DNA from 2 places in the Streptomyces kanasensis genome. Region 2 is predicted to be linked to the other one. Evidence: predicted binding sites of a transcription regulator. Region 2 holds the regulator's gene; the other holds the start of a gene.
What was found. The regulator HspR, encoded in region 2, represses chaperone genes until heat shock. The targets are predictions, from matches to a motif close to TTGAGNNNNNNNNNCTCAA.

Region 1: lon (endopeptidase La) is a predicted target of HspR. The motif match lies at 2,985-3,003, and genes of this name have one in related genera.

What each region holds. Positions count from the first base shown of each region.
Region 1 covers NZ_JBIBSF010000004.1:287,280-301,584, reverse strand. The annotation lists gene ACF053_RS13025 (helix-turn-helix domain-containing protein) at 1-339, shown strand, start outside; gene lon (endopeptidase La) at 560-2,962, opposite strand; gene ACF053_RS13015 (YfbM family protein) at 3,144-3,647, shown strand; gene ACF053_RS13010 (hypothetical protein) at 3,699-4,253, opposite strand; gene ACF053_RS13005 (GNAT family N-acetyltransferase) at 4,387-5,031, shown strand; gene ACF053_RS13000 (rhomboid-like protein) at 5,042-5,821, opposite strand; gene ACF053_RS12995 (spermidine synthase) at 6,271-7,002, shown strand; gene ACF053_RS12990 (response regulator transcription factor) at 7,083-7,820, shown strand; gene ACF053_RS12985 (HAMP domain-containing sensor histidine kinase) at 8,048-9,109, shown strand; gene ACF053_RS12980 (multifunctional oxoglutarate decarboxylase/oxoglutarate dehydrogenase thiamine pyrophosphate-binding subunit/dihydrolipoyllysine-residue succinyltransferase subunit) at 9,411-13,280, shown strand; gene ACF053_RS12975 (DUF6104 family protein) at 13,489-13,668, shown strand; gene ACF053_RS12970 (hypothetical protein) at 13,715-14,305, opposite strand, start outside.
Region 2 covers NZ_JBIBSF010000003.1:239,402-253,706, forward strand. The annotation lists gene clpB (ATP-dependent chaperone ClpB) at 1-2,122, opposite strand, end outside; gene ACF053_RS09855 (pyridoxamine 5'-phosphate oxidase family protein) at 2,246-2,659, shown strand; gene ACF053_RS09860 ((2Fe-2S)-binding protein) at 2,819-3,136, opposite strand; gene ACF053_RS09865 (helix-turn-helix transcriptional regulator) at 3,507-4,544, shown strand; gene ACF053_RS09870 (heat shock protein transcriptional repressor HspR) at 4,890-5,342, opposite strand; gene dnaJ (molecular chaperone DnaJ) at 5,347-6,534, opposite strand; gene grpE (nucleotide exchange factor GrpE) at 6,610-7,269, opposite strand; gene dnaK (molecular chaperone DnaK) at 7,266-9,119, opposite strand; gene ACF053_RS09890 (sugar transferase) at 9,370-9,846, shown strand; gene ACF053_RS09895 (heterodisulfide reductase-related iron-sulfur binding cluster) at 10,000-12,288, shown strand; gene ACF053_RS09900 (Yip1 family protein) at 12,596-13,546, shown strand; gene ACF053_RS09905 (phosphoribosyltransferase) at 13,625-14,122, opposite strand; gene dcd (dCTP deaminase) at 14,125-14,305, opposite strand, start outside.

The sequences.
Region 1 (14,305 bases), on a different contig from region 2:
GGTGCGGGCTCGGCCGGTGCGGCGGGGGGCGGCTCCGGTGCCGGTGCCGGTTCGGCCGGGGCCGAGGCGGCGGGGGCCGGTGCGGCGGGGCCGGCGGGCGCGGTGGGCCGGACTTCCGTGGGGGCCTGGCGGGACGGCGGGGCCGGGGACCGGGCGGAGCAGCGGGAGTTGCTGCGGCTGCTCGCCGCGGGGCTGAAGGACGAGGCCATAGCGCGGCGGCTCGGCGTGCACGTCCACACCGCGCGGCGCCGGATCAGCCGGCTGCTGGAGGCGCTGGACGCGCGCACGCGCTTCCAGGCGGGGGCGCGGGCCACGGCCCGGGGCTGGCTGGAGCCCTGACGCGGGCCCGGACGGGGGCTACCGCCGGCAAGGGCACGGGATCCGCCGCCCCGCCGGGCGGACGGCGCGGGCCGGTACGGGCGGGTACGAGTGAGGCGCGGGTCGGTCCGGGCGGGGCACAGGCCGGCACGGGCCGGACGCCCGGACCCCGTACGAACGCGCGGCAACGGCCGGCCGCGCCCCCTACGAGGGCGCGGCCGGCCCGTTCCGGCGCGGGGCGTCAGGCCGCCGTCGCGACGGCGGTGGTCGCCGGCGCCAGGGCGATGTCGAGCACCTGCCGGACGTCCGTCACCGTGTGCACCTCCAGCGTGTCCAGGACCTCGGCGGGCACGTCGTCGAGGTCGGCCTCGTTCCGCTTGGGGATGACCACGGTCGTGATCCCGGCCCGGTGGGCGGCGAGCAGCTTCTGCTTGACCCCGCCGATCGGCAGGACCCGGCCGGTCAGCGACACCTCCCCGGTCATCGCCACGTCCGTGCGCACCAGTCGGCCGCTGAGCAGCGAGGCGAGCGCGGTGGTCATGGTGACGCCGGCGCTCGGCCCGTCCTTCGGTACGGCTCCGGCCGGGAAGTGGATGTGGACGCCCCGGTCCTTCAGCCCGGTGACCGGCAGTTCGAGTTCGGCGCCGTGGGAGCGGAGGAAGGAGAGCGCGATCCGGGCGGACTCCTGCATGACGTCTCCGAGCTGCCCGGTGAGGGTGAGCCCCGCCGCCCCGGTCTCCGGGTCGGCGAGCGACGCCTCCACGAAGAGGACGTCCCCGCCCGCGCCGGTGACGGCCAGGCCGGTGGCCACGCCCGGCACGGACGTGCGGCGCTCGGCCGGGTCCTGGGCGGACTCCGGTACGTGGTGGGGCCGTCCGATGAGCCCGCGCAGGTCGTCCCCGCCGATCGTGGTGGGCAGCTCGCGGTCGCCCAGCTCGGTCTGGGCGGCGACCTTACGGAGCAGCCGGGCGAGGGAGCGCTCCAGGTTCCGCACGCCCGCCTCGCGTGTGTACTCGCCGGCCAGCCGGCGCAGCGCGCCCTCCTCGACCACGACCTCGTCGCGGGCGAGTCCGGCCCTCTCCAGCTGCCGGGGCAGCAGGTGGTCGCGGGCGATGACGACCTTCTCGTCCTCGGTGTAGCCGTCGAGGCGGACCAGCTCCATGCGGTCCAGGAGGGCCTCGGGGATGGCTTCGAGCACGTTGGCGGTGGCGAGGAAGACGACGTCGCTGAGGTCGAGCTCGACTTCGAGGTAGTGGTCGCGGAAGGTGTGGTTCTGCGCGGGGTCCAGCACCTCCAGCAGGGCGGCCGCCGGGTCGCCGCGGAAGTCGGAGCCGAGCTTGTCGATCTCGTCGAGGAGGACGACGGGGTTCATGGACCCGGCCTCCTTGACGGCGCGGACGATCCGGCCGGGCAGGGCGCCGACGTAGGTGCGGCGGTGGCCGCGGATCTCCGCCTCGTCCCGGACGCCGCCGAGGGCGACGCGGACGAACTTCCGCCCCATCGCGTGGGCGACGGACTCGCCGAGGCTGGTCTTGCCGACGCCGGGCGGTCCGACGAGGGCGAGCACGGCCCCGCCGCGGCGGCCGCCGACGACACCGAGCCCGCGGTCGGCACGGCGCTTGCGCACGGCCAGGTACTCGGTGATGCGCTCCTTCACGTCGTCGAGCCCGGCGTGCTCGGCGTCGAGGACCTGCTTGGCGCCCCGGATGTCGTACCGGTCCTCGGTGCGCTCGTTCCACGGCAGCTCCAGGACGGTGTCGAGCCAGGTGCGGATCCAGGCGCCCTCGGGTGACTGGTCGCTGGCGCGCTCCAGCTTGTCGACCTCCTTGAGGGCGGCCTCGCGCACCTTCCCGGGCAGGTCGGCGGCCTCCACGCGGGCCCGGTAGTCGTCCGTCCCGCCCTCGTCGTCCTCGCCGTTGAGCTCGCGGAGCTCCTTGCGGACGGCCTCCAGCTGGCGGCGGAGGAGGAACTCGCGCTGCTGCCGGTCGACGCCCTCCTGGACGTCCTTGGCGATGGACTCGGCGACGTCCTGCTCGGCGAGGTGCTCGCGCAACTGCTCGGTGGCGAGCCGGAGCCGCGCGACGGGTTCGACGGTCTCCAGCAGGGCCACCTTCTGGGCGGTGGTGAGGAACGGCGAGTAGCCGGAGTTGTCGGCGAGGGCGGCGACGCCGTCGATCTGCTGGACCCGGTCGACCACCTGCCAGGCCCCGCGCTTGCGCAGCCAGCTGGTGGCGAGGGCCTTGTACTCCTTGACCAGCTCGACCACGGCCCCCGGCAGCGGCTCCGGCACGGTCTCCTCCACGCGGGTGCCCTGCACCCACAGCGCCGCTCCGGGCCCGGTCGTGCCGGCGCCGATCCGCACGCGCGCCCGGCCCCGGATGAGCGCCCCGGGGTCCCCGTCGGAGAGCCGCCCGACCTGCTCGACGGTGCCGAGGACGCCGATGCCGGCGTACGTGCCGTCCACCCGTGGCACGAGCAGCACCCGCGGCTTGTCGTTCCCGTCCCGGGCGGCGGCCTGGGCGGCCTCCACGGCGGCGCGGACGTCGGTGTCGGACAGGTCCAGCGGTACGACCATGCCCGGCAGGACGACCTCGTCGTCGAGCGGCAGCACGGGCAGGGTGAGCGGTGCGGACGTCGAAGCCATGATCTCCCCTTCGGCAGTCAAGTTGAGCTGTACCGACTCAATGCACCTGGGCACCCCGGTGTTCCCGGGGGCGCGTTCGCCCACAGCGATCACCGCTCCCACCAGCGGTGACCCGGGCGACCGACCCGTCCCGCGTCCGCGTTCCGGGGGCGTTGTCAGTGGCCGCTCCTACGATCCGTCCATGAGCATGATCGGAGAGTACGTACGGCTGACGCCGGCGCAGTTCGAGCGCGCGCTCGGGGATCCCGAGTGGGCCCGGGGCCTCGTCGACGAGCTGGTCGACGCGGAACTGGACGAGGAACCGGACGCGGCGTCAGCCCGCTGCCTGAGCACCGACAAGGCGTGGCACGCGCTGGACTTCCTGCTGTCGCGGCTCGACTTCCCGGTCGACGTCGTCTTCGGCGAGGAGCCGCTCCCGGAGGCCGGGGACTGGGGGTACGCGCCGCCGCGCTACCTCACCCCGGAGCGGGTCCGCGCGGCCGCCGAGGCGCTGGCGGACGTGCCCGCGGCCCGGCTGGTGGAGGGCGTCGGGCCGGAGGACCTGGCCCGGGCGGAGGTGTACCCCAGCGTGGTGTGGGAGCGCGGCGAGTCCCTCGACTACGTGACGCACCACTACGACGAGCTGGTCCCGTTCCTCACCTCCGCGGCCCGCGACGGTGACGCGGTGCTGCTCTGGCTGGACTGAGCACGCGGACGGTCCCCGCCGGACCGGCGGGGACCGCCGCGCTCCGCGGCGTCAGGCCGTGGCGCGGTGTTCGCATCCCGAGGCCGGCACGGTGTCGCCCGCGTCGACGCGCAGATGGTCCTCGCCACCGCCGCACGACCGGACGGTGTCGCCCGGCGCCCCGTCCCGCAGGACGATCCGGTCGCCCCCGCCGTGGGTGGTGACCTCGTCGCGGCCGGTACCCGCGTCGACGGAGGCGTCGACGGGCGCCGCCACGTGGACCCGGTCGTCGCCGTCCCGCACCCGGACGGCGACGCGGCTGACGCCCTCCACCGGGCCGCAGGTGACCAGGACGTCGCTGCGCCGCACGCAGCCGGGACCGGCGGTGACCCCGGCCTCGTCCTGCACGGCGACCTCGCCGAGGAGGACCCCGACGACGACGTCGTTCGCGACGCGGCCGCTCGCGGTGTACACGACGGCGGCGCCCTGCCGGACGGCGGTGCCGCCGGCGGCACCGGCCCCGGCCGCCGCGGGCGTCGCCAGGGCGAGGGGCAGGGCCAGGCCGAGGACGGCGGCGGACGCGGTCGCGCGCCGCAGCGCGGCACCGGCGGCGGAGGGTGTTCTCATCAGCGGTCTCTCCATTCGCGCACGGACGAGGCGCCTGTCCGGCCCCTCACCGCCCACCGAAACAGAGGGTGACGGGAACCGCACGATTTGTTAACCCCTGGTGATGCCGTGACGCCTCGTGTGTAATGGCCCCATGCAGAATGCAGTTATTACCGCGGCGTGGGTGCGCGGCTGGGCGGTCTCGCGCGGCACACCGCCGCCGCTCGAGGAGCCGTGGGGCTACCGCATCGACGTGGGCCTCAGCCGGCACGTCTTCCGCCACGTGCTGCCCGAGCCGGACGCGGCCACCGTCCGCAAGCTCTGCGAGACGGTCACCCAGCCGTACGCCTGGCTGAAGGTGCTCGCCGAGCCGGAGGACGTCGCCGACTGGCTCACCCCCGAGTGGACCGTCCCCGACGACCCGGGCTTCATGATGTACACCGCGCTGAGCCCCTCCCCCGAGGTCGCGCCGCCCACCGGCTACACGCTGCACACCGAGTTCCACGAGGGCGTCCACCACGTCCGCGTCCTCGCCGGCGACGGCGGGCTCGCCGCCCACGGCCAGGTCGCCCCGACGGGCCCGACCGCGGTGTTCGACCAGATCGAGACGTTCGACGGCCACCAGCGGCGCGGCCTCGGCACCCTCGTCATGCGGCGCCTCCAGACGGCGGCCGCCCGCGCCGGGGCCTCGACCGGCGTCCTGAGCGCGACCGTCGACGGCCGCCGGTTGTACGCCTCGCTGGGATGGCACCACCAGGGACCGCTCACCGGCGTCGTACGCGACGGCTCCACCCCCTGAGGGGCGCCGCTCACCCCGGGGCGACGACCCGTCCGGCGGCGCGCCGCACCAGCGGCCACCCGGCGACGCCGATCAGCAGCGCCAGGACGTGACCCCAGGCCGTCAGGGGGTCCTCGAAGGCGACCAGGTCCCGCAGCAGCATCGCCCCCACCCAGACGAGCACCGCGCCGCGCACCACCGGCCCGAGCAGCCCGGCCAGCGCGCCCACGCACGCGAGCAGCCCGAAGCTGATCCCGTAGTCCAGGCGGTGCAGGGACGTTTCCGGCAGGTGCCCCGCGACCACGGACACCGCCACCGGGACCTGCGTCACCAGCGTCGCCCCGACGTGCCCCACGGCGAACACGCCCGCCGTCCGCCACGCCCCGATCCGCCGCTCCAGCGCCGTGAGGACCAGGACGAAGCCGACGGCGTACGGGGAGGACAGGCCGCCCGCCACCCACAGCGCGCTCGCGAGGAGCACCGCCGACGGCGTGCGGGACAGGTGGGCGACGTCGGTGCTGGAGGCGTGCAGCAGCGCGGTGACGGTACGCGGGTCGCCGAACTGGGCGTAGAGGGAGGTCGCGAGGAGCACGAGCGCGTACCCGAAGGTGAACGGCGTACCGGCCGGCGTCGGCAGCAGCCGCGACGCCCGCCGCAGGATGCCGGGCCACGACCGCACCACCGGCACGGCCGGCCCGGTGGACGCGGCGGTGACCCTCGGCGCGGTGGGCCCGGTCCGCGCCCCGAGCCCCCGCGGCACGGCGGCGGCCGGTGGGGCGACCGGCCCGGTGGACGCGGCGAGCTCGGGCACGGAGGCCACCGTCGGCACGGCGGCCACCGGCCGCGTGACAGCGGCCCTCGGCGCGACGGCGGCCGTCGGCACGGCGGCGACCGTCCGTACCGCGCCCCCCGGCGTGACCGTCCCGGGCGGCGCGGCGGCGACCGGCGGCGTGACCGTCCGGGGCGGCGCGGTGGGGCGTGCCCCCGCCGGCGTCCGCTCGTCGGCGACGGTCCCTGGGGCGCGTGGGGTGCGTGGGCCGGGTACGCGGCACGACGGCCGCTCCGCGGCATCCGCTCCGCCCGGCGTACCGCGGGTCTCCGCTTCGAGGCGCACGGCGAGGCCCCCTCCTTCTCGGCCCCCCGGCATCCGTCAACCCCTCGGCCCACCAGCCCCCTTACCCAACGCGACCGATCACACCCCCGTCCATGACGCAGGTCACACGGCGTCAGGACGGCCCGGCTGCCGCATAAAGTCGGCGCATGCCAGTGACGCTCGACCGACGTGAAGGACCGTACGGCGAAGTCGTGCTGCGGCGGCGCGACGACCACTTCGAGATCATCGCCAACGGCACCTTCCTCATGGACACCTCCGACGGCCGCTCCGAGCGGCTGCTCGTCGACGCCGCCCTCCGGGCCCTGGGCGGGACGCCGGGCACCCGGCCCCCCGGCGAGGACCGGACGGCCGGCGGCGGCCCCGCACCCGGCCGCGCCGGCGCCCGGCCCTCCGTCCTCATCGGGGGCCTCGGCGTCGGCTTCTCGCTCGCCCACGCCGCCGCCGACCCCGCCTGGGGCCGCATCGCCGTCGTGGAGCGGGAGCAGGCCATCATCGACTGGCACCGCGAGGGCCCGCTCGCCGCCCTCTCCGCCACGGCGCTCGCCGACCCCCGGACCGTCCTGCTCCACACGGACCTCGTCGCCCACGTCCGCGACCCGGACGTCACCGACACCTACGACGCGCTCTGCCTCGACATCGACAACGGCCCGGACTGGACGGTCACGGAGGGCAACGACGGCCTTTACTCACCGTCCGGTCTCGCCGCCTGCGCGCGCCGGCTCAACCCCGGCGGCGTCCTCGCCGTCTGGTCCGCCCGGCCGTCCGCCGATTTCGAAACGTCCTTGCGGAATGCCGGATTCAGCAGGGTAAGGACGGAAGAGGTGCCCGTTGCCCGGGGCGTGCCGGACGTCGTCCACCTCGGGATTCGCCCCGCGTAGCCTCGACGCGGTCGCTGCCTTTATGTTGTTGCCGGAACGCACGGATCTACAGCTCGCGCAGGACGCGACGGGGGCGGGGCATGGAGCACGCACACACCAGCCACACCGGCAGCGCGGTCACGCCGGGCACGCAGCGCCGGGTCCTGGTCGTCGAGGACGACACGACCATCGTGGAGGCCATCTCCGCCCGACTGCGGGCGGAGGGGTTCCTGGTCCAGACCGCGCCGGACGGGCCGGCGGCGGTCGACGCCGCCGAGGCGTGGCAGCCGGACCTCATGGTCCTGGACGTCATGCTGCCCGGCTTCGACGGCCTGGAGGTCTGCCGCCGGGTCCAGGCCCAGCGGCCCGTACCGGTCCTGATGCTCACCGCGCGGGACGACGAGACGGACATGCTGGTCGGCCTCGGCGTCGGCGCCGACGACTACATGACCAAGCCGTTCTCGATGCGGGAGCTGGTGGCCCGCGTCCACGTGCTGCTGCGGCGCGTCGAGCGGGCCGCCCTGGCCGCGGTCACCCCGCGCAGCGGCATCCTGCGCCTCGGCGAGCTGGAGATCGACCACGCCCAGCGCCGCGTACGCGTCAGGAACGACGACGTGCACCTGACGCCGACCGAGTTCGACCTGCTGGTCTGCCTGGCCAACACGCCGCGTGCCGTCCTCTCCCGCGAGCAGCTGCTCGCGGAGGTGTGGGACTGGGCCGACGCCTCGGGCACCCGCACCGTGGACAGCCACATCAAGGCCCTGCGCCGGAAGATCGGCGCCGAGCGGATCCGCACGGTGCACGGGGTGGGGTACGCCCTGGAGACCCCGGCGCCGTGAGGCGCCGCCGCCCGGGGGCGCGCGCGGACCGGACCCGGGACCCGGCGCCCGGCCGCGCGACGGACCCGGGACCCGACCGCGCGACGGACCCGGGACCCGACCGCACCGCCGACCGGTCGCCGGACCCGGCACCGGGCCGGACACGGGACCCGGCACCGGAGCGCACGGTCGACCGTCCGTCGGGTCGCCGCTGCCGCGCGGGCGGACGCGCCGGGCGACGGGGCCGGCTGGGCCCGGTCACCATCTCGATCAAGACCAAGCTCGGCACGCTCGTCGTGGTCTCCGTCTTCATCACCACCGGCCTGCTGCTGGTGGCCCTGCGGACGGAGACGGAGCTGCGGTTCATCACCGTCTTCTCGGTGATCGCCACGCTGCTCCTCACGCAGTTCGTGGCGCACGGCCTCACCGCGCCGCTCGACGAGATGAACACCGTGGCCAAGGGCATATCGCACGGCGACTACACCCGCCGCGTGCGCGGCGCGGGACGCCGGGACGAGCTGGGCGACCTCGCCGAGACGATCAACCGCATGGCGGACGACCTGGAGGCGGTCGACCGGCACCGCAAGGAGCTGGTCGCCAACGTGTCGCACGAGCTGCGCACGCCCATCGCCGCCCTGCGGGCCGTCCTGGAGAACGTCGTGGACGGCGTCTCGGCCGCCGACCCGGAGACCATGCGCACCGCCCTGGCGCAGACCGAGCGACTGGGCCGCCTGGTGGAGACGCTGCTGGACCTGTCGCGCCTGGACAACGGCGTCGTGCCGCTGCGCTGCCGCCCCTTCGAGGTGTGGCCGTACCTGTCGGGCGTCCTGAAGGAGGCCAGCCTCGCCGCGTCGCACCGCGCCGTCGGCTCCGGCAGCCGCCCCCACACCCGTACGGACGTCCACCTGCACCTGGACGTCTCCCCGCCCGAGCTGACCGCCCACGCCGACGTCGAGCGGCTCCACCAGGTGGTGGCGAACCTCGTCGACAACGCCGTGAAGCACTCGCCGCCGCACGGCCGCGTGACGGTACGGGCGCGGCGCGGCTCCTCCCCCGGTTCGCTGGACCTGGAGGTCGTGGACGAGGGACCGGGCATCCCGCCGTCGGAGCGGCACAAGGTCTTCGAGCGGTTCAACCGGGGCAGCGTCCCCGCGCCGCACGGCCCGGGCAGCGACGGCGGCACGGGACTGGGCCTGGCCATCGCCCGCTGGGCGGTCGATCTGCACGGTGGCCGTATCGGTGTGGCCGAATCGGCACGCGGCTGCCGCATCCTCGTCACCCTTCCGGGGATTCCCCGACCGCGCGGTTGACATAGGGTTCGAACCGGAACCGCTCTCCGTCCGTGTACCAGTACGGCGTACCGGCGCGGAGGGGTGCGGAGCCGGTCAGGGGTGCGGACCGCAGGTGGCCGCAGCTCCGCCGGGCGCTGCCCGGTCACCGCGGGTCATCACCGAACCACGCTTGTTTCCCGCCATTTCTTCCCGTGAAACTCGTCGTTCGATGTGATGTGCACGACGATGGCACGCCCGGCCTGCACCTCCCGCCGGGAGAGGCGTAGCCTTGATTCCCGCTGTCCATCACCTTGTGAAGCGGAAGAGGGCGGTTGCCGCCGTGTCGTCTCAGTCCCCCAGTAACTCGAGCATCTCGACCGACCAAGACGGCCAGGGCCAAAACCCTGCGGCCGCCTTCGGCGCCAACGAGTGGCTCGTCGACGAGATCTACCAGCAGTACCTCCAGGACCCGAATTCGGTCGACCGCGCCTGGTGGGACTTCTTCGCCGACTACAAGCCGGGCGCGTCCGGCTCGGCGGACGAACCCGCCGGCGGCTCCCCCGCGGCCTCGGGGGCCGCGGGTACCGTGACGCCGGCCCCGGCCGCGGAGGCGCCCACCGCACAGGCCCCCGCCGCCCCCGCGCAGCCGGCGCCCGCACCCGCGGCGCAGGCCCCCGCGCAACCGGCACAGCCCGCGCCCGCCCCGGCCCCGGCGAAGCCCGCCGCGGCGGCTCCGGCCGCCCCGGCCCCGGCGAAGCCCGCGGCCGCGGCCCCCGCCGCCAAGCCCGCGCCCGCCAAGCCGGCGCCCGCGCAGGCGGCCCCGGCCACGGAGTCCGCGGCGGGTCCGGAGTTCGTGACGCTGCGGGGCCCGGCCGGCGCCGTGGCGAAGAACATGGACGCCTCGCTGGAGATGCCGACCGCCACCTCGGTGCGCGCGGTCCCGGTGAAGCTGCTGTTCGACAACCGCATCGTCATCAACAACCACCTGAAGCGGGCCCGCGGCGGGAAGATCTCCTTCACGCACATCATCGGGTACGCGATGGTGCAGGCCATCAAGGCCATGCCCTCCATGAACTGGTCGTACCAGCTCAAGGACGGCAAGCCCACGCTGGTGAAGCCGGAGCACGTCAACCTCGGCCTCGCCATCGACCTGGTCAAGCCCAACGGCGACCGCCAGCTCGTCGTCGCGGCCATCAAGAAGGCCGAGACGCTCGGCTTCTTCGAGTTCTGGCAGGCGTACGAGGACATCGTCCGGCGCGCCCGCGCCAACAAGCTGACGATGGACGACTTCACCGGCGTCACCGTCTCGCTGACCAACCCGGGCGGCCTCGGCACGGTCCACTCCGTGCCGCGCCTGATGCCCGGACAGTCGGTCATCATGGGCGTCGGCTCGATGGACTACCCGGCCGAGTTCCAGGGCACCTCCCAGGACACCCTGAACAAGCTGGGCATCTCGAAGGTGATGACCCTCACCTCGACGTACGACCACCGGGTCATCCAGGGTGCCGCCTCCGGCGAGTTCCTGCGGATCGTCGCGAGCCTCCTCCTCGGCGACGACGAGTTCTACGACGACGTCTTCAAGTCGCTGCGCATCCCCTACGAGCCGGTCCGCTGGTTCAAGGACATCGACGCCTCGCACGACGACGACGTCACGAAGGCCGCGCGCGTCTTCGAGCTGATCCACTCCTACCGGGTCCGCGGCCACGTCATGGCCGACACCGACCCGCTGGAGTACCGCCAGCGCAAGCACCCCGACCTGGACATCACCGAGCACGGCCTCACCCTGTGGGACCTGGAGCGCGAGTTCGCGGTCGGCGGCTTCGGCGGCAAGTCGATGATGAAGCTGCGCGACATCCTCGGCGTCCTGCGCGACTCGTACTGCCGCACCACCGGCATCGAGTTCATGCACATCCAGGACCCGAAGCAGCGCAAGTGGATCCAGGACCGCGTCGAGCGCCCGCACTCCAAGCCGGAGCGCGAGGAGCAGCTGCGCATCCTGCGCCGGCTGAACGCCGCCGAGGCGTTCGAGACGTTCCTGCAGACCAAGTACGTCGGCCAGAAGCGCTTCAGCCTGGAGGGCGGCGAGTCCGTCATCCCGCTGCTCGACGCGGTGATCGACTCGGCCGCCGAGTCGCGCCTCGACGAGGTCGTCATCGGCATGGCCCACCGCGGCCGGCTGAACGTCCTGGCGAACATCGTCGGCAAGTCGTACGCGCAGATCTTCCGCGAGTTCGAGGGCAACCTCGACCCGAAGTCGATGCACGGCTCCGGCGACGTGAAGTACCACCTGGGCGCCGAGGGGACCTTCACCGGCCTCGACGGCGAGCAGATCAAGGTCAGCCTGGTCGCCAACCCCTCCCACCTGGAGGCCGTCGACCCGGTCCTGGAGGGCGTCGTCCGCGCCAAGCAGGACATCATCGGCAAGGCCGGCACGGACTTCACCGTCCTGCCCATCGCCCTCCACGGCGACGCGGCCTTCGCGGGCCAGGGCGTCGTCGCCGAGACGCTGAACATGTCGCAGCTGCGCGGCTACCGCACCGGCGGCACGGTGCACGTCGTCATCAACAACCAGGTCGGCTTCACCGCCGCGCCGGAGTCGTCGCGTTCCTCCATGTACGCCACCGACGTGGCCCGCATGATCGAGGCGCCGATCTTCCACGTGAACGGCGACGACCCGGAGGCGTGCGTCCGCGTGGCGCGGCTCGCGTTCGAGTTCCGCCAGACGTTCAACAAGGACGTCGTGATCGACCTCATCTGCTACCGCCGCCGCGGGCACAACGAGGGCGACAACCCGCAGTTCACCAACCCGGCGATGGTCTCGCTGATCGACAAGAAGCGCTCGGTGCGCAAGCTGTACACCGAGTCGCTGATCGGCCGCGGCGACATCACCCTGGAGGAGGCGGAGCAGGCGCTCCAGGACTTCCAGGGCCAGCTGGAGAAGGTCTTCACCGAGGTGCGCGAGGCCACCGGGCAGCCCGGTGGCGGCATGGCGGTCGACCCGCAGGCCGGCTTCCCCGCGGAGGGCCTGAACACGGCCGTCTCCCAGGAGGTCGTCAAGCGGATCGCGGAGTCGCAGGTCAACATCCCCGACCACGTCACCGTCCACCCGCGGCTCATGCCGCAGCTCCAGCGCCGCGCGCAGTCGATCTACGACGGCACGATCGACTGGGGCATGGGCGAGACGCTGGCCATCGGCTCGCTGCTGATGGAGGGCACCCCGGTCCGCCTCGCCGGCCAGGACTCCCGCCGCGGCACGTTCGGCCAGCGCCACGCGGTCCTGGTCGACCAGGAGACCAACGAGGACTACACGCCGCTGCTCTACCTCGCGGACGAGCAGGCCCGGTACAACATCTACGACTCGCTGCTCAGCGAGTACGCGGCGATGGGCTTCGAGTACGGCTACTCCCTGGCCCGCCCGGACGCGCTGGTCATGTGGGAGGCGCAGTTCGGCGACTTCGTCAACGGCGCGCAGACCGTCGTCGACGAGTTCATCTCCTCGGCCGAGCAGAAGTGGGGCCAGACCTCCGGCGTCACGCTGCTCCTGCCGCACGGCTACGAGGGCCAGGGCCCGGACCACTCGTCCGCCCGCCCGGAGCGCTTCCTGCAGATGTGCGCGCAGAACAACATGACGGTCGCCATGCCGACGCTGCCGTCGAACTACTTCCACCTCCTGCGGTGGCAGGTGCACAACCCGCACCACAAGCCGCTGGTGGTCTTCACCCCGAAGTCGATGCTGCGCCTGAAGGCCGCCGCGTCGAAGATGGAGGAGTTCACGCAGGGCTCGTTCCGCCCGGTCATCGGTGACGCGTCGGCCGACCCGGCCGCCGTCCGCCGGGTCGTCTTCTGCGCCGGCAAGGTCTACTACGACCTGGAGGCCGAGCGGCAGAAGCGCGGCGCCACGGACACGGCGATCATCCGGCTGGAGCGGCTGTACCCGCTGCCGGGCGCCGAGCTCCAGGCGGAGATCGCCAAGTACTCCAACGCCGAGAAGTACATCTGGGCGCAGGAGGAGCCGGCGAACCAGGGCGCGTGGCCGTTCATCGCGCTGAACCTCATCGACCACCTGGACCTGGCGGTCGGCGCGGACATCCCGCAGGGCGAGCGCCTGCGTCGCATCTCGCGGCCGCACAGCTCGTCCCCGGCGGTCGGCTCGGCCAAGCGCCACCAGGCGGAGCAGATGCAGCTGGTGACCGAGGTCTTCGAGGTCTGACCGGCGGCACCGTACGCACGGCCGGAGGGCCCGGCACCCGTGAGTCACGGGTGCCGGGCCCTCCGGCGCACCCGGCCCTCCGGCCCTCCGGCGCACGGGCCGTCGGCGTAGGGAAAGGGGGACCCCTTCGGTGGGGGCGGTGGGTGCTCCGTCCTAGGGTGGGAGGCAGTGTCGGCCGACCGGCCGAGGGCGAATCAGGAGCACCGTCTTGTACTTCACCGATCGTGGCATCGAGGAGCTGGAGAGCCGGCGTGGCGAGGAGGAGGTCTCCTTCGCCTGGCTCGCCGAGCAGCTGCGGACCTTCGTCGACCTGAACCCCGACTTCGAGGTGCCGGTCGAGCGCCTGGCGACCTGGCTGGCGCGGCTGGACGACGAGGACGACGAGTAGGACGAGCGGGACGGGCGGCTGTCGGTCCGTCCAACGGGACGGGCGGTCAGCCGCCCGGCGGCCGGTGCGGCGGGGCCGGTGCGCCGGCCGCGCGCAGCCGGTCGTACGCGAGCCCCAGCGCGCCATGGAGGGTGAGCAGCGCCCCCGAGCAGGCCAAGCCGGCACTGGGGGCGCGGCGGGCGAGGGCCCAGGCGGTGAGGGGCAGGCCGACGGCCAGCTGGGCCGCCGCGAGGGCGCGGGCGCGCGGGCCGCGCAGCCAGGGGCCGAGCCTGCCGTGCTCGACGGCGTCCAGTTCGGCCCGTACGGCGTCGCGGAGGCCGTGGCCCTCGGCGGTACGACTGTCGGGGCGGGCCCGGGCGGCGGCGCGCAGGCGGGCCGGGGGCTCGCCGGGCCGGACACCGGGCGGGAGCTCCACCCCGAGGCGGGCCAGGACGGCGAGGAGGCCGACCAGGCGGGCCCGGGCGTCGGCGTCCGGGTCGTCGCGGGCGAGGGACTGGAGGTCCTGGACGTCGAGGACCGGGTCGAGGCCGAGGCGTTCGGCGAAGGTGAGCATGGCCTCGTCCTCGCCCGCGGGGGTGCCGTCGGCGAGCCAGGTGTAGTCGACGGGCCTGCGGAAGCCGGAGGCCAGGGCGTAGCC
Region 2 (14,305 bases):
CCTGGCCGTCCGTGAGCCGCCCGTCGTCGAGGACCTGCAGGAGGACGTCGAAGACCTCCGGGTGGGCCTTCTCCACCTCGTCCAGCAGGACGACGCTGTACGGGCGGCGGCGCACCGCCTCGGTCAGCTGCCCGCCCTCCTCGTAGCCGACGTAGCCGGGGGGCGCGCCGACGAGCCGGGCGACGGAGTGCTTCTCGCCGTACTCCGACATGTCGATGCGGACCATGGCCCGCTCGTCGTCGAAGAGGAAGTCGGCGAGCGCCTTGGCCAGCTCGGTCTTGCCGACGCCGGTCGGGCCGAGGAAGAGGAACGAGCCGGTCGGCCGGTCGGGGTCGGCGATGCCGGCCCGCGTGCGGCGCACGGCGTCGGAGACGGCCCGGACGGCCTCGCTCTGGCCGATCAGCCGCCGGCCCAGCTCCTCCTCCATGCGCAGCAGCTTCTGCGTCTCGCCCTCCAGGAGGCGGCCGGCGGGGATGCCGGTCCAGGAGCCGACGACGTCGGCGATGTCGTCCGGGCCGACCTCCTCCTTGACCATGGTGTCCTTGGCGGCCTCCTGCTCGGCCTCGCTGGCCTCCTCCAGCTCGCGCTCGACGGCCGGGATCTCGCCGTAGAGCAGCTTGGAGGCGGTGTCGAAGTCGCCGTCGCGCTGGGCCCGCTCGGCCTGGCCGCGCAGGTCGTCGAGCTTCTCCTTCAGCTCGCCGACGCGGTTGAGGCCCTGCTTCTCCTTCTCCCAGCGGGCGGTCAGGCCGCGCAGCTCCTCCTCCTTGTCGGCGAGGTCGCGGCGCAGCTTCTCCAGCCGCTGCACGGAGGCGGGGTCGCTCTCGTTCTTCAGCGCCAGCTCCTCCATGCGCAGCCGGTCGACGGCGCGCTGGAGCTCGTCGATCTCGACGGGCGAGGAGTCGATCTCCATGCGGAGCCGGGAGGCCGCCTCGTCGACGAGGTCGATGGCCTTGTCGGGGAGGAAGCGGGAGGTGATGTACCGGTCGGAGAGGGTCGCGGCGGCGACGAGCGCGGAGTCCGCGATCTGCACCTTGTGGTGCGCCTCGTAGCGGCCCTTGAGGCCGCGCAGGATGGCGATGGTGTCCTCGACGGTCGGCTCGGCGACCAGGACCTGCTGGAAGCGGCGCTCCAGCGCGGGGTCCTTCTCGATGCGCTCGCGGTACTCGTCGAGGGTGGTCGCGCCGACCATGCGCAGCTCGCCGCGGGCCAGCATGGGCTTGAGCATGTTGCCCGCGTCCATCGCGGAGTCGCCGCCGGCGCCCGCGCCGACGACCGTGTGCAGCTCGTCGATGAAGGTGACGACCTGGCCGTCGCTCTCCTTGATCTCGGACAGGACGGTCTTCAGCCGCTCCTCGAACTCGCCGCGGTACTTCGCGCCGGCGACCATGGCGCCCAGGTCGAGGGAGACCAGCCGCTTGTCGCGCAGCGACTCGGGGACGTCGCCCTTCACGATCCGCTGGGCGAGCCCCTCGACGACGGCGGTCTTGCCGACGCCGGGCTCGCCGATGAGGACGGGGTTGTTCTTGGTGCGGCGGGAGAGCACCTGCACGACGCGGCGGATCTCCTGGTCGCGGCCGATCACCGGGTCGAGCCGGCCCTCGCGGGCGGCGGCGGTGAGGTCCGTGCCGAACTTCTCCAGCGCCTTGTACTGCCCCTCGGGGTCCGGCGTGGTGACGCGGCGGCTGCCCCGCGCGCGGGTGAAGGCGGCCAGCAGCTTCCCGGCGGTCGCGCCCTGCCGCGTGAGGAGCTCGCCCGCGGCGCCGCCCTTGGCCGCGACGCCGACGAGCAGGTGCTCCGTGGAGAGGTACTCGTCGCCGAGCTCGCGCGCCCGGGCCTGGGCGTCGGCGACCACGGCGAGCAGGTCGCGGTTGGGTTGCGGCGGGGCGACGGTCGACCCGGTGACGCTGGGGAGGCCGGCGAGCAGCCGTTCCGCCCCGGCGCGTACGGCCGCCTGGTCGGCGTCGACGGCGGCGAGCAGGTCGGTGAGGTTCTCGTTGTCCTGGCCGGAGAGCAGCGCCAGCAGCAGGTGCGCCGGCGTCAGGTCGGCGTGCCCGCCCGACACGGCACGGTTGGTCGCGGCGTTCAGCGCGTCCCGGCTCTTGTTGGTCAGCTCGGCGTCCACGGGTACTGGGTCCTCCTCGGCTGCTGATGCGTCGTCCCGGCTTATGACTCAGCCAACGTCCACAAAGTTGAGTCTATTCCACTCAAGGTGGTGGGGGCCAGCAGCCGCCGGTAGGTTCCGGACATGGCCATCGACCTGCGGGACCCCGGCGCCTCCTACGTCAGCTTCTGGCGCGAGCGCCACATGTGCACGCTGACGACCCACCGCCCCGACGGTTCGCCGCACGTGGTGCCGGTCGGCGTCACCTACGACCCCGACGGCGGCGCGCGGGGCGTGGCCCGGGTGATCACCAACAAGCACAGCCGCAAGGTGGCGAACGTGCTGGCGGCGGGGTCCGACGGTGCCCGTGTCGCGGTGTGCCAGGTGGCCGCGGGCCGCTGGGCGACGCTGGAGGGTCTGGCCGTGGTCCGCACGGAACCGGACGTCGTCGCGGACGCCGTCGCGCGGTACGCGGAGCGGTACGGGCGCACCCCGGCGCCGAACCCGGACCGGGTCGTGATCGAGATCACGCTCACCCGCGCGATGGGACGGGCCTAGACCGAGGGACGCGCGGGGCCCGGCGGACGCGCGGGGCACACGCCGCGGGGCCGGACCGCGGCGCGCGGACAGCACAGCGGCGCCATCGTGTTTCAGGTCCACGATGGCGCCGCTGTGTGGGGGAAGCACCTGAGCGATCTACAACGACGGGGGAATCGCTCAGGCGCTGCGGGGGGTGGCGGTAGGGGTCTCGGCCTCGACCAGCTGATGGTCCCGCTGGTCGAGGTTGACGAAGATCATTCCGTAGCGGATGGCGCAGCGGACGGGCTGCGGCGCACCGCGCGGCCGACGGAGGCACCGGTAGGCGCGGATGTCCTCGTCGTCGCCGCGGGTGATGACGATCGGCTCCCCGAAGAGGGTGACCATCAACGAATCGCCACCCTGGGGGACTGCGGTGACGAGGTCGATGAAGTGCCACCCGGAACGGTAGGCGGACGCCATCTCGCGGCGGAATCGGGAGTCGTCGGGGACGTTCATGCGGCGACACCCGTCGGCGTGGAGTCGGCACTGTCCCAAGAGGGCTCCCCGAAGGTCGCCGGGGTGACCTCCCACGAAGGCTCAGGGATGCCCGCCGGCCCGACCTCCCACGCAGGCTCACCTGCGACGACGCTGTTCGCGGACACCGTGTCCCACGACGGCTCGCCGCTGAGGGCGGCGACACCGCACGCGGCCGCCGCGGCGACAGCTATGGCGCTAAGTGCACGAACCATCCTGGTCATGGACGATCTCCACCTCTTTTTGTCCTTACCTCCTCCCCCGCGTCTATGACGATGGCTCACTCCGAACGCTTCCACCAGCCAGTACAGGCATCATGTTCCTGAAATACAGGACCCTGAGGGGGGTGCAGATGCGGTCTAAGGTGGACAATCCGGAAACCGGGCACAGTCATGACGAGCTGTGCGAAGCCGGAAAGCACCTGTACGCGGCCGCCCTGCGCGCCGGCCGGATAGCCCGTACGGAGGTCGACGCGGCGCCCTGCCTCATCGACCTCGCCCTGCTGCATCCGGATCCGGACGATTCCCAGTGGCTGCGGCCCGTGCCCCCGTCCATCGCCCTCAACCAGCTGATACACCCCATCGAGCGGGAGATCCAGCAGCGCAGGCAGCGGGCCCTGTCGTTGGCCGATGCATTCGAGCCGTTCATGACGATCCCCGCGGCGGCCCCCTGCACCAGTGCGGCGATCAACGTCCTGGAGGGTCTGGCGGTCATCAACGCCGAACTGGACCGCGTGACGGACGAGTGCGCGGTCGAACTCCTCACCATCCAGCCGGGCAGCGGGCGGAAACCCGAGACTGTCAAGGCCGCCTTGCGGCGGGTGGAGCCCCTGCTGGGCCGCGGTGTCCGAATGCGGACCCTCTACCAGCACACCGCGCGGCACCACTCGGCGACCATGGGGTACGTCGAGCGGATCACGCCGTACGGACTGGAGGTCCGCACGCTGGAGGAGATCATCGACCGGTTGATCATCGTCGACCGCAAGGTCGCCTTCATACCGGCCCGCAGCGACCGCCAGGTGGCCCTGGAGCTGCGGCACGAGGGACTGGTGCAGTACCTCGTCGGCGTGTTCGAGCAGTTCTGGCTGCACGGCATCCCGTGGGAGGAGGAGGTCGTCTCGTACGCCCCCGCCCTCAACGGCATAAGCGGCATCCAGCGGTCCATCGCCAAGCTCCTCGTCGAGGGCCACGTCGACGAGGCCATCGCCCGCCGGCTCGGCATGAACGTCCGCACCTGCCGCGCCCACATCGCCAAGCTCGCCTCCACCCTGGGCAGCGGCAGCCGCGCCCAGCTCGGCTACCTCATCGCCCGCTCCGGCATCCTCGACCAGGACCAGGACCTCACCCCCCGCACCCCCGGCCCGGAGGAGCCGCCGCGCGGCCACGACTGACGCCCCGCCGACCCCGGACCCCCGCACGGACCCGCCCGGCCGGACCCCGTACGGGCCCGACCCGCACCCGCACGGCCGGACCCGCACGAGGGCGACCCGGACCCGCACGAGGGCGACCTCGCACCCCGGCCCGGCCCGGCCCGGACCCCCGCGGGACCCGCCCCACCCGCACGGGACCGGCCCGCACAAGGGGCGGCCTTGCACCCGACACCGCCCGACCCGGACCGGACCCGCACGGCCCGGACCAGGCATGCGGAAGGCCCCCTCCGGAGAGGGGGCGTTCGACACGTCCACGGGCGGACGCCGCACGCCGAACGCGCCGCGCCCACCACCGCGCCGCGGGGGCTACTCGCCGCCCCGGCGCGTACCCGGGCGCCACACGACCAGCGCGCCCGTCTGCTGCACGTCCTGGTACGGCACCAGGTCGCGCCGGTACGAGGCGTGGACCTGGGCCTCGCGCTGGCGTATCGCCGCCGCCGCACCCTCGACCGCCGCCGACAGCTCGGCCACCCGCGCCTGCAGCGCGGCGACCTGGTTCTCCAGCTCGATGATGCGCTTGATTCCGGCCAGGTTGATGCCCTCGTCCTGCGACAGCTGCTGCACCTGTCGGAGCAGCTCGATGTCGCGGGCCGAGTAGCGCCGTCCCCGCCCGGCCGTACGGTCCGGCGAGACGAGTCCCAGCCGGTCGTACTGGCGCAGCGTCTGCGGGTGCAACCCGCTCAGCTGGGCCGCCACCGAGATGACGTACACCGGAGTCTCGTCGGTCAGTTCGTACGGGTTGCGTCGGCGTGCGTCCATTGCGTCAAGCCCCCTTCGCGGCCTGGAAGAGCTCCGCCCGCGGGTCCTCGTCCGCGGTCACCCGACGGTACGCCTCCAGGGCCTCGCGCGCCTCGGCGCTCAGCCCCTCGGGCACGGCGACCTCGACGGTCACCAACAGGTCGCCCCGCGTGCCGTCCTTGCGGACGGCGCCCTTGCCGCGGGCGCGCATGGTCCGGCCGTTGGGCGTGCCGGCCGGGATCTTCAGCGTGACCGGAGGCCCGCCGAGGGTCGGCACCCTGATCTCGCCGCCCAGCGCCGCCTCGGCGAAGGAGACGGGGACCGTGACGGTGAGGTTGTCGCCCTTGCGGCCGAAGACGGGGTGGCTGTCGACGTGGACGATCACGTACAGGTCGCCGGCCGGTCCGCCCCGCTCGCCGGGGGCTCCCTTGCCGCGCAGCCTGATCCGCTGGCCGTCGGAGACACCCGACGGGATGCGCACCTGCATGGTGCGCGACGACTTGGCGCGGCCGCTGCCGTGGCAGACGTCGCACGGGTCCTGGGCGATGAGCCCGCGGCCCTTGCAGTCCACGCACGGGTCGGTCAGCGAGAACGAGCCGCTGCCGCCGCGCGAGACCTGGCCGGTGCCGACACAGGTCGGGCAGACCCGCGGGGTGCCGTTCTTGTCGCCGGTGCCGGAGCACGCCTGGCAGGGCTGCTGGCTGGACATGCGCAGCGGGACCGTGGCCCCGTCCACCGCCTCGGTGAAGCTGAGCGTCACCTCGGACTCGATGTCCTGGCCGCGGCGCGGCTGTGTCCGCGTGCCCGGGCCGGCACCGGCGCCGCCCCGGTTGAACAGGCCGCCGAAGACGTCCCCGAGCCCGCCGCCGAAGCCGCCGGCACCGCCCGCGCCGCCCTGGGCACCGCCGAAGAGGTCACCCAGGTCGAAGTTGAACGAGCCGCCGGCGCCGCCGGGACCGGGGCGGAAGCCGCCGTTGCCGAAGAGGGCGCGCGCCTCGTCGTACTCCTTGCGCTTCTTGGGGTCGCCGAGGACGTCGTTCGCCTCGGAGACCTCCTTGAAGCGCGCCTCGGCCGCCACGTCGCCCTTGTTGGCGTCCGGGTGGAACTCCCGGGCGAGCTTGCGGTACGCCTTCTTGATCTCGGCCTCGGTGGCGTCCTTGGGGACGCCCAGGACCTTGTAGTAGTCCTTCTCGACGAAGTCCTTCGTGCTCATCGACGTCCCTCCTCCCGGACGATCACTGCGTCAGCCACCGGGCCGGCGGTCCGAAGACCGCCGGCCCGCCGGCTGTCAGCCCTCGTCGGGGCCACCGTTCTCCTCGTCGCCCGGCTGCTCGTCCTTCGCGGCCGGCGCCGCGCCCGGCTGGGGCTCGGCCACGGCGACGCGCGCGGGCCGGATGGTCCGCTCGCCGATGCGGTACCCGGGCTGCAGGATCGCCACGCAGGTCGTCTCGGTGACGTCCGGCGCGTACGAGTGCATGAGCGCCTCGTGCACCGTCGGGTCGAAGGGCTCGCCCTCCTTGCCGAACTGCTGGAGGCCCATCTTGGCGACGGTGGTCTCCAGCGACTCGGCGACCGACTTGAAGCCACCCACCAGCTCACCGTGCTCCCGGGCGCGGCCGATGTCGTCGAGCACGGGCAGCAGCTCGGTCAGGAGCGTCGCGACGGCGACCTCCTTGACCGCGGCCCGGTCCCGGTCGACGCGGCGGCGGTAGTTCTGGTACTCCGCCTGGAGCCGCTGGAGGTCCGCGGTGCGCTCGGCGAGCGCGCTGCGGGTCTGGTCCAGCTGGGCGGTCGCGCCGGCCGACTGGTCCGTGTCGTTCGCGTCCCCGGCCGGGGCCGCCGCGCCCTCCTCCGCGGGAGGGGTCTCGGCGGCCTCGGCGGCGTCGTCAGGGGTGGCGCCGGAGGGGACGTCGGGCTTCTCCTCGAATCCCGGGGTCTCCTCCGTCATGCGGCCCCACCCTTCGGCTTCTCGTCGTCGACGATCTCGGCGTCGATGACGTCGTCGTCGCCCTTGGCACCGGTGTCGCCGGCGTCGGCCTGGGCGCCGCCGGCCGCCTGGCCGGCCTGGGCGTCGGCGTACATGGCCTGGCCGAGCTTCTGGGAGACGGCCGCGACCTTCTCGGTGGCGGTGCGGATCTCCGCGGTGTCCTCGCCCTTCAGCTTCTCCTTGAGCTCGCCCACCGCCGTCTCGACCTCGGCCTTGACGTCACCGGGCACCTTGTCGGCGTTGTCGGCGAGGAACTTCTCCGTCTGGTAGACGAGCTGCTCGCCCTGGTTGCGGGTCTCGGCGGCCTCGCGGCGGCGGTGGTCCTCCTCCGCGTACTGCTCGGCCTCCTGGCGCATCCGGTCGACCTCGTCCTTCGGCAGCGAGGAGCCGCCGGTGACGGTCATCTTCTGCTCCTTGCCCGTGCCCAGGTCCTTCGCGGTCACGTGCATGATGCCGTTGGCGTCGATGTCGAAGGCGACCTCGATCTGCGGGACGCCGCGCGGGGCCGGCGGGAGGCCGGTGAGCTCGAACATGCCGAGCTTCTTGTTGTACGCCGCGATCTCGCGCTCGCCCTGGTAGACCTGGATCTGCACGGACGGCTGGTTGTCCTCGGCCGTCGTGAAGATCTCGGACCGCTTGGTCGGGATCGTGGTGTTGCGCTCGATGAGCTTGGTCATGATGCCGCCCTTGGTCTCGATGCCGAGGGACAGCGGGGTGACGTCGAGGAGCAGGACGTCCTTGACCTCGCCCTTGAGGACGCCGGCCTGCAGGGCGGCGCCGATGGCGACGACCTCGTCCGGGTTGACGCCCTTGTTGGCCTCGCGGCCGCCGGTCAGCTCCTTGACGAGCTCGGCGACGGCCGGCATGCGGGTCGAGCCACCGACGAGCACGACGTGGTCGATCTCGGAGAGCTGGATGCCCGCGTCCTTGATCACGTTGTGGAACGGGATCTTGCAGCGCTCCAGCAGGTCCGCGGTGAGCTGCTGGAACTGGGCGCGCGTGAGCTTCTCGTCCAGGTGCAGCGGGCCCTCGGCGGACGCCGTGATGTAGGGCAGGTTGATCGAGGTCTCGGTGGACGAGGACAGCTCGATCTTGGCCTTCTCGGCGGCCTCGCGGAGGCGCTGGAGGGCCATCTTGTCCTTGGACAGGTCCACGCCGTGCCCGGACTGGAACTGCTTGACCAGGTACTCGACGACGCGCTGGTCCCAGTCGTCACCACCGAGGTGGTTGTCGCCGTTGGTGGCCTTCACCTCGACGACGCCGTCGCCGATCTCCAGCAGCGAGACGTCGAAGGTGCCGCCACCGAGGTCGAAGACGAGGATCGTCTGGTCGTCCTTGTCGAGGCCGTACGCCAGGGCGGCGGCCGTCGGCTCGTTGACGATGCGCAGGACGTTCAGGCCCGCGATCTCGCCGGCCTCCTTGGTGGCCTGGCGCTCGGAGTCGTTGAAGTACGCCGGGACGGTGATGACCGCGTCCGTGACCTTCTCGCCCAGGTACGCCTCGGCGTCCCGCTTCAGCTTCTGCAGGATGAACGCGGAGATCTGCTGCGGGTTGAAGTTCTTCCCGTCGAGCTCGATCTTCCAGTCCGTGCCCATGTGGCGCTTGACCGAGCGGATGGTCCGGTCGACGTTGGTGACGGCCTGCCGCTTGGCGACCTCGCCGACGAGGACCTCGCCGTTCTTGGCGAAGGCGACGACGGACGGCGTGGTCCTGGCGCCCTCGGCGTTGGTGATGACGGTGGGCTCGCCGCCTTCCAGAACGCTGACGACGGAGTTAGTCGTGCCCAGGTCGATGCCGACCGCACGTGCCATTTCGATTCCTCCAACTGACTTGAGTGGAACAGGCTCAAGGATGCACGACCCTCGTACCCACGTCAACAGACCTGAGTCGAGCGCACTCAACTTTTATCCCGCCCTTATGCGCAAGGACCCGTCGACACGCAGCCTCGCGGGCCCGACGGACAGCCCTACCCCGCCTATTGTTCAGCACACCGGCACTATCCGGGCATAAGCCGTGAATCGGTAAGAATCCTGAGCAACGCGGAACGATGAGGTGGTCGCCATGCACTCCAAGCGCGCCCTTGACCTGGTCCTCGGCTCCGTCCTGCTGACGCTGGCCGCGCCCCTCCTGCTCGCCGCGGCGGCGGCACGGGCGCTCGCCCGCCCCGCCGGCGGCCTCCTCGTCCACGAGACGGCCGTCGGCCTGCACGGCCGCCCGTTCGTCCTGCGCACCCTGCCGGTGCGGCGACTGCGGCTCGACGCGCTCTCCCGGCTGGTCCACGTCGTGCGCGGCGAGATGTCCCTGGTCGGCCCCGCCCCGCTGCCGCCCGGCGCACCCGGCGCCGACGCGCACTGGCGCGGCGCGGTACGCCCCGGCCTGACCGGACTGGCCCAGGTGAGACGGGGTTCGCCGCTGCCCTGGAACGAGCCGCTGATGCTCGACCAGCACTACGTGGAGCACCATGGGGTGGGAACGGACGTGGCGCTGCTCCTGCGGACCCCGGTCGCGCTGCTCGCCGGCCCACGACCCCGGGACTGAACGGACGGCGCCGGTCAGGCTCACCTGAGCGACGCAGATCACCGCGCACGCGGCTACAGTGCGGCGGAATATCTGGGTACGCTCAGCACCGAACCCAATAAGTTACCGCTTAGTAGTACCGGATCCCCCACCTCGCAGGCCCGAGGAGCCCCCATGCAACTCGCCGCGATCATTGTGTCGCTGACCCTGACCGTGGTCGGCGTTGCGCTCTTTGCCCGAGCGATCGCGCACATCTACCGGTTCGTGAGGCTCGGCCAGCCCGTGCCGGCGGGCCGCCGCACCGACGACTGGAAGGCCCGCACGGTCACCGTGGTCCGGGAGTTCCTCGGCCACACCCGGATGAACCGGTGGGGGATCGTCGGCTTCGCGCACTGGTTCGTCGCGGTCGGCTTCCTGACCCTGCCGCCGACGCTGGCGCAGGCCTACGGCCAGCTCTTCCAGGCCGACTGGATGCTGCCGGTCCTCGGCGGCTTCCTGCCGTTCGAGATGTACATCGAGGCCATCGGCCTGATGACGGTCCTCGGCATCGTCGTCCTGATGGTGATCCGCCTGCTGAGCCTGCCGTCCCGCGCCGGCCGCAAGTCGCGCTTCGCCGGCTCCAAGGCGTGGCAGGCGTACTTCGTCGAGTACGTCATCCTCACCATCGGCCTGGTCATCCTGGTCCTGCGCGGCCTCGAGGGCGCCCTCCACCACGTGGACTCCTACGAGGCGGCGTACTTCGTCTCCTACCCGCTCGTCCTCGCCTTCGACGGGCTGTCCACGGGCACGCTGCAGACCCTCGTCTACCTCGCCGCCATGGTGAAGATCAGCGTCTCCCTGATCTGGATGATCACGGTCTCGCTCAACACCAACATGGGCGTCGCCTGGCACCGTTTCCTCGGCTTCCCGAACATCTGGTTCAAGCGCAACGCCACCGGCGAGACCGCGCTGGGCGCCCTGCAGCCGATGACGTCCGGCGGCAAGGAGATCGACTTCGAGACGGTCTTCGACGACGAGGCGGGCGCCGAGGAGACCGTCTTCGGCGTCAGCCAGGTCGAGCACTTCTCCTGGAAGGGCATCCTCGACTTCGCGACCTGCACCGAGTGCGGCCGCTGCCAGTCGCAGTGCCCCGCCTGGAACACGGGCAAGCCGCTCTCCCCGAAGCTCCTCATCATGTCGCTGCGCGACCACGCCCACGCCAAGGCCCCGTACCTGCTGGCCGGCGGCGGGAAGACCGCGGACGGCGAGGAGAAGGCGTCCGCCGAGGCCCTGAAGGACGTCCCGGCCGCCGCCCTGGCCGAGGCCGAGCGCCCCCTCATCGGCACCGCCGAGGAGAACGGCGTCATCGACCCGGACGTGCTGTGGTCCTGCACCACCTGCGGCGCCTGCGTCGAGCAGTGCCCGGTCGACATCGAGCACATCGACCACATCGTCGACATGCGCCGCTACCAGGTCATGATCGAGTCGTCGTTCCCGTCCGAGGCGGGCACGATGCTCAAGAACCTGGAGAAGAAGGGCAACCCCTGGGGCCTGGCGAAGAAGCAGCGCGTCGAGTGGACCAAGGAGGTCGACTTCGAGGTCCCGATCGTCGGCAAGGACGTCGAGGACCTCTCCGAGGTCGACTACCTCTACTGGGTCGGCTGCGCCGGCGCCTTGGAGGACCGGGCCAAGAAGACCACCAAGGCCTTCGCCGAGCTGCTGCACATCGCGGGCGTCAAGTTCGCGATCATGGGCGGCGACGAGAAGTGCACCGGTGACTCCCCCCGCCGCCTCGGCAACGAGCCGCTGTTCCAGCAGCTCGGCCAGGAGAACGTCGCCATGCTGAACATGGCGTTCGGCGAGGACGACGAGGACGAGTCGACGAGGAAGCCCAAGTCGGCCAAGAAGATCGTCGCGACCTGCCCGCACTGCTTCAACACGATCGCGAACGAGTACCCGCAGCTGGGCGGCGAGTTCGAGGTCATCCACCACACGCAGCTGCTGCAGCACCTCATCGACGAGGGCCGGCTCACCCCGGTCACCCCGGTGGACGGGCTGATCACCTACCACGACCCGTGCTACCTGGGCCGCCACAACAAGGTCTACACGCCGCCGCGCGAGATCATGTCGGCCGTCCCGGGCCTGCGCCAGCAGGAGATGCACCGCCACAAGGAGCGCGGCTTCTGCTGCGGTGCCGGCGGCGCGCGGATGTGGATGGAGGAGCGCATCGGCAAGCGCATCAACACCGAGCGCGTCGACGAGGCCCTCTCCCTCAACCCGGACATCGTCTCCACCGCCTGCCCGTTCTGCCTGGTCATGCTCACGGACTCCGTGAACGGCAAGAAGAACGACGGCAAGGCGAAGGAGTCCCTCCAGGTCGTGGACGTCGCGCAGCTGCTGCTGGACTCGGTCAAGACGCCGGCCGCCCCCGAGGCGGACGCCCCGGAGTCGGACCCGACGCAGGAGCCTCAGCCGGCGCAGTAGCCGCGCCGCGCACAGCCCACCACGAACGGCCGGGCCGCCCCCACGGGCGGACCCGGCCGTTCGGCGTACCGGCGGCGGGCTGGCGGCGGCTGCGGGCCGGGGCGGCGGGCTGCGGCGGCTGCGGGTGTACGGGCCGGGGCGTCGTGGCCGCCCCGGCCCGTACACCCGCAGCCCCCCGTGTCACCCCACCCCACCCCCACCCACGGCGATCTGACGCCCCCTAGGGGATGTCACAGGTCGGCAGCAAACGCCCCCCGGCGACCGGCCGTGTACGCCCGTACGCGCGGAACCGGGTACGTTCGTTGACGTGGCTGGATTCAGGATCGGACGCGGCCGGGACAACCGCACCCCGCACCAACGACCGCGGCAGGCGCCGCAGACGCGGCAGGGACCGCACGGCGGCGCGGCGGCGCCCCCTCCGTCGTACCCATCCCCGTCGCCGTCCCCGCAGCAGCAGTGGTCGCAGGGCGGCCGCCCCTACGCCGGGCCCGGCGGAAACGGCGGGACCCGCGGACACGGCGGCCAGCAGGGCGGCGAGCCGTACGGGGAGCCCGAGTACTTCGGCGACCCGTACCAGCAGCAGCACGCGCCCCAGCAGCCGTACGGCTCCCACCCGCACGCCGCGAACAACCCGGGTCACACCCAGGTGTTCAGCGTCGGCGAGGACCCCTACGGCCCTGCGGACACCTACCAGGCGGGCTCCGCCGCGCCCTCGGGCCCGCGACTGCCGTGGAAGCAGCTGCTCAGCGGCATCGTGATGCGGCCCGGCCCGACGTTCTGGCAGATGCGCGACCACCCCGTGTGGCCGCCGGCGCTGATCGTGACGTTCCTGTACGGCCTGCTGGCCCTCTTCGGCTTCGACAAGGCCCGGGAGGAGGCGATCAGCGCGACGATCTCCACCGCGATCCCGTACGTCCTGCTGACCGGGGTCATGTTCGTGGTCGGCGGCCTCATCCTCGGCGCGGTCACGCACACCCTCGCCCGCCAGCTGGGCGGCAACGGCGCCTGGCAGCCGACCGTGGGCCTGTCGATGCTCATCATGGCGATGACGGACGCCCCGCGGCTGCTGTTCGCGCTCTTCCTGGGCGGTGAGAACTCACTGGTCCAGGTCATCGGCTGGCTGTCCTGGCTGGCGGCGGGCGCGCTCTTCACCTCGATGGTGAGCAAATCGCACGACCTGCACTGGCCGAAGGCCCTGGGCGCGTCGTCGATCCAGCTGGTGGCGCTGCTGTCGCTGATCAAGCTGGGCACGCTGTAGCGGACGCCGCCGCGGCCGCGCCGCACGAACGGAAGAGGGCCCCCTGCGGGGCCCTCTTCCGTGTGACGACCGACGCGCTCAGGCGTCCAGGACCTGACCGGACCGCCGCACGACGGGCTTCTCCACGCTCCACGGGAAGTTGATCCAGTCGTCCGTGCGCTTCCAGACGTACTCGCACTTCACCAGCGAGTGCGACTTCTCGTAGATGACGGCCGAGCGCACCTCGGCGACGTGCTCCAGGCAGAAGTCGTGCACGAGCTTCAGCGTCTTGCCGGTGTCGGCGACGTCGTCGGCGATCAGCACCTTCTTGTTGCTGAAGTCGATCGCGTTCGGCACGGGCGCGAGCATGACCGGCATCTCCAGCGTGGTGCCGACGCCGGTGTAGAACTCGACGTTCACCAGGTGGATGTTCTTGCAGTCCAGGGCGTATGCGAGGCCGCCCGCGACGAACACGCCACCGCGCGCGATGGAGAGCACCACGTCGGGCTCGTAGCCGTCGTCCGCGACGGTCTGGGCGAGCTCGCGCACGGCGCGCCCGAACCCTTCGTAGGTGAGGTTCTCCCGTACACCACTCATGCTCACACCTGCGTCCGATGGAAGTTCTGGAAGGACCGCGAGGCCGTGGGCCCGCGCTGCCCCTGGTACCGGGACCCGTACCGCTCGCTGCCGTACGGGAACTCGGCCGGCGAGCTGAGCCGGAACATGCACAGCTGGCCGATCTTCATCCCCGGCCACAGCTTGATCGGCAGGGTCGCGAGG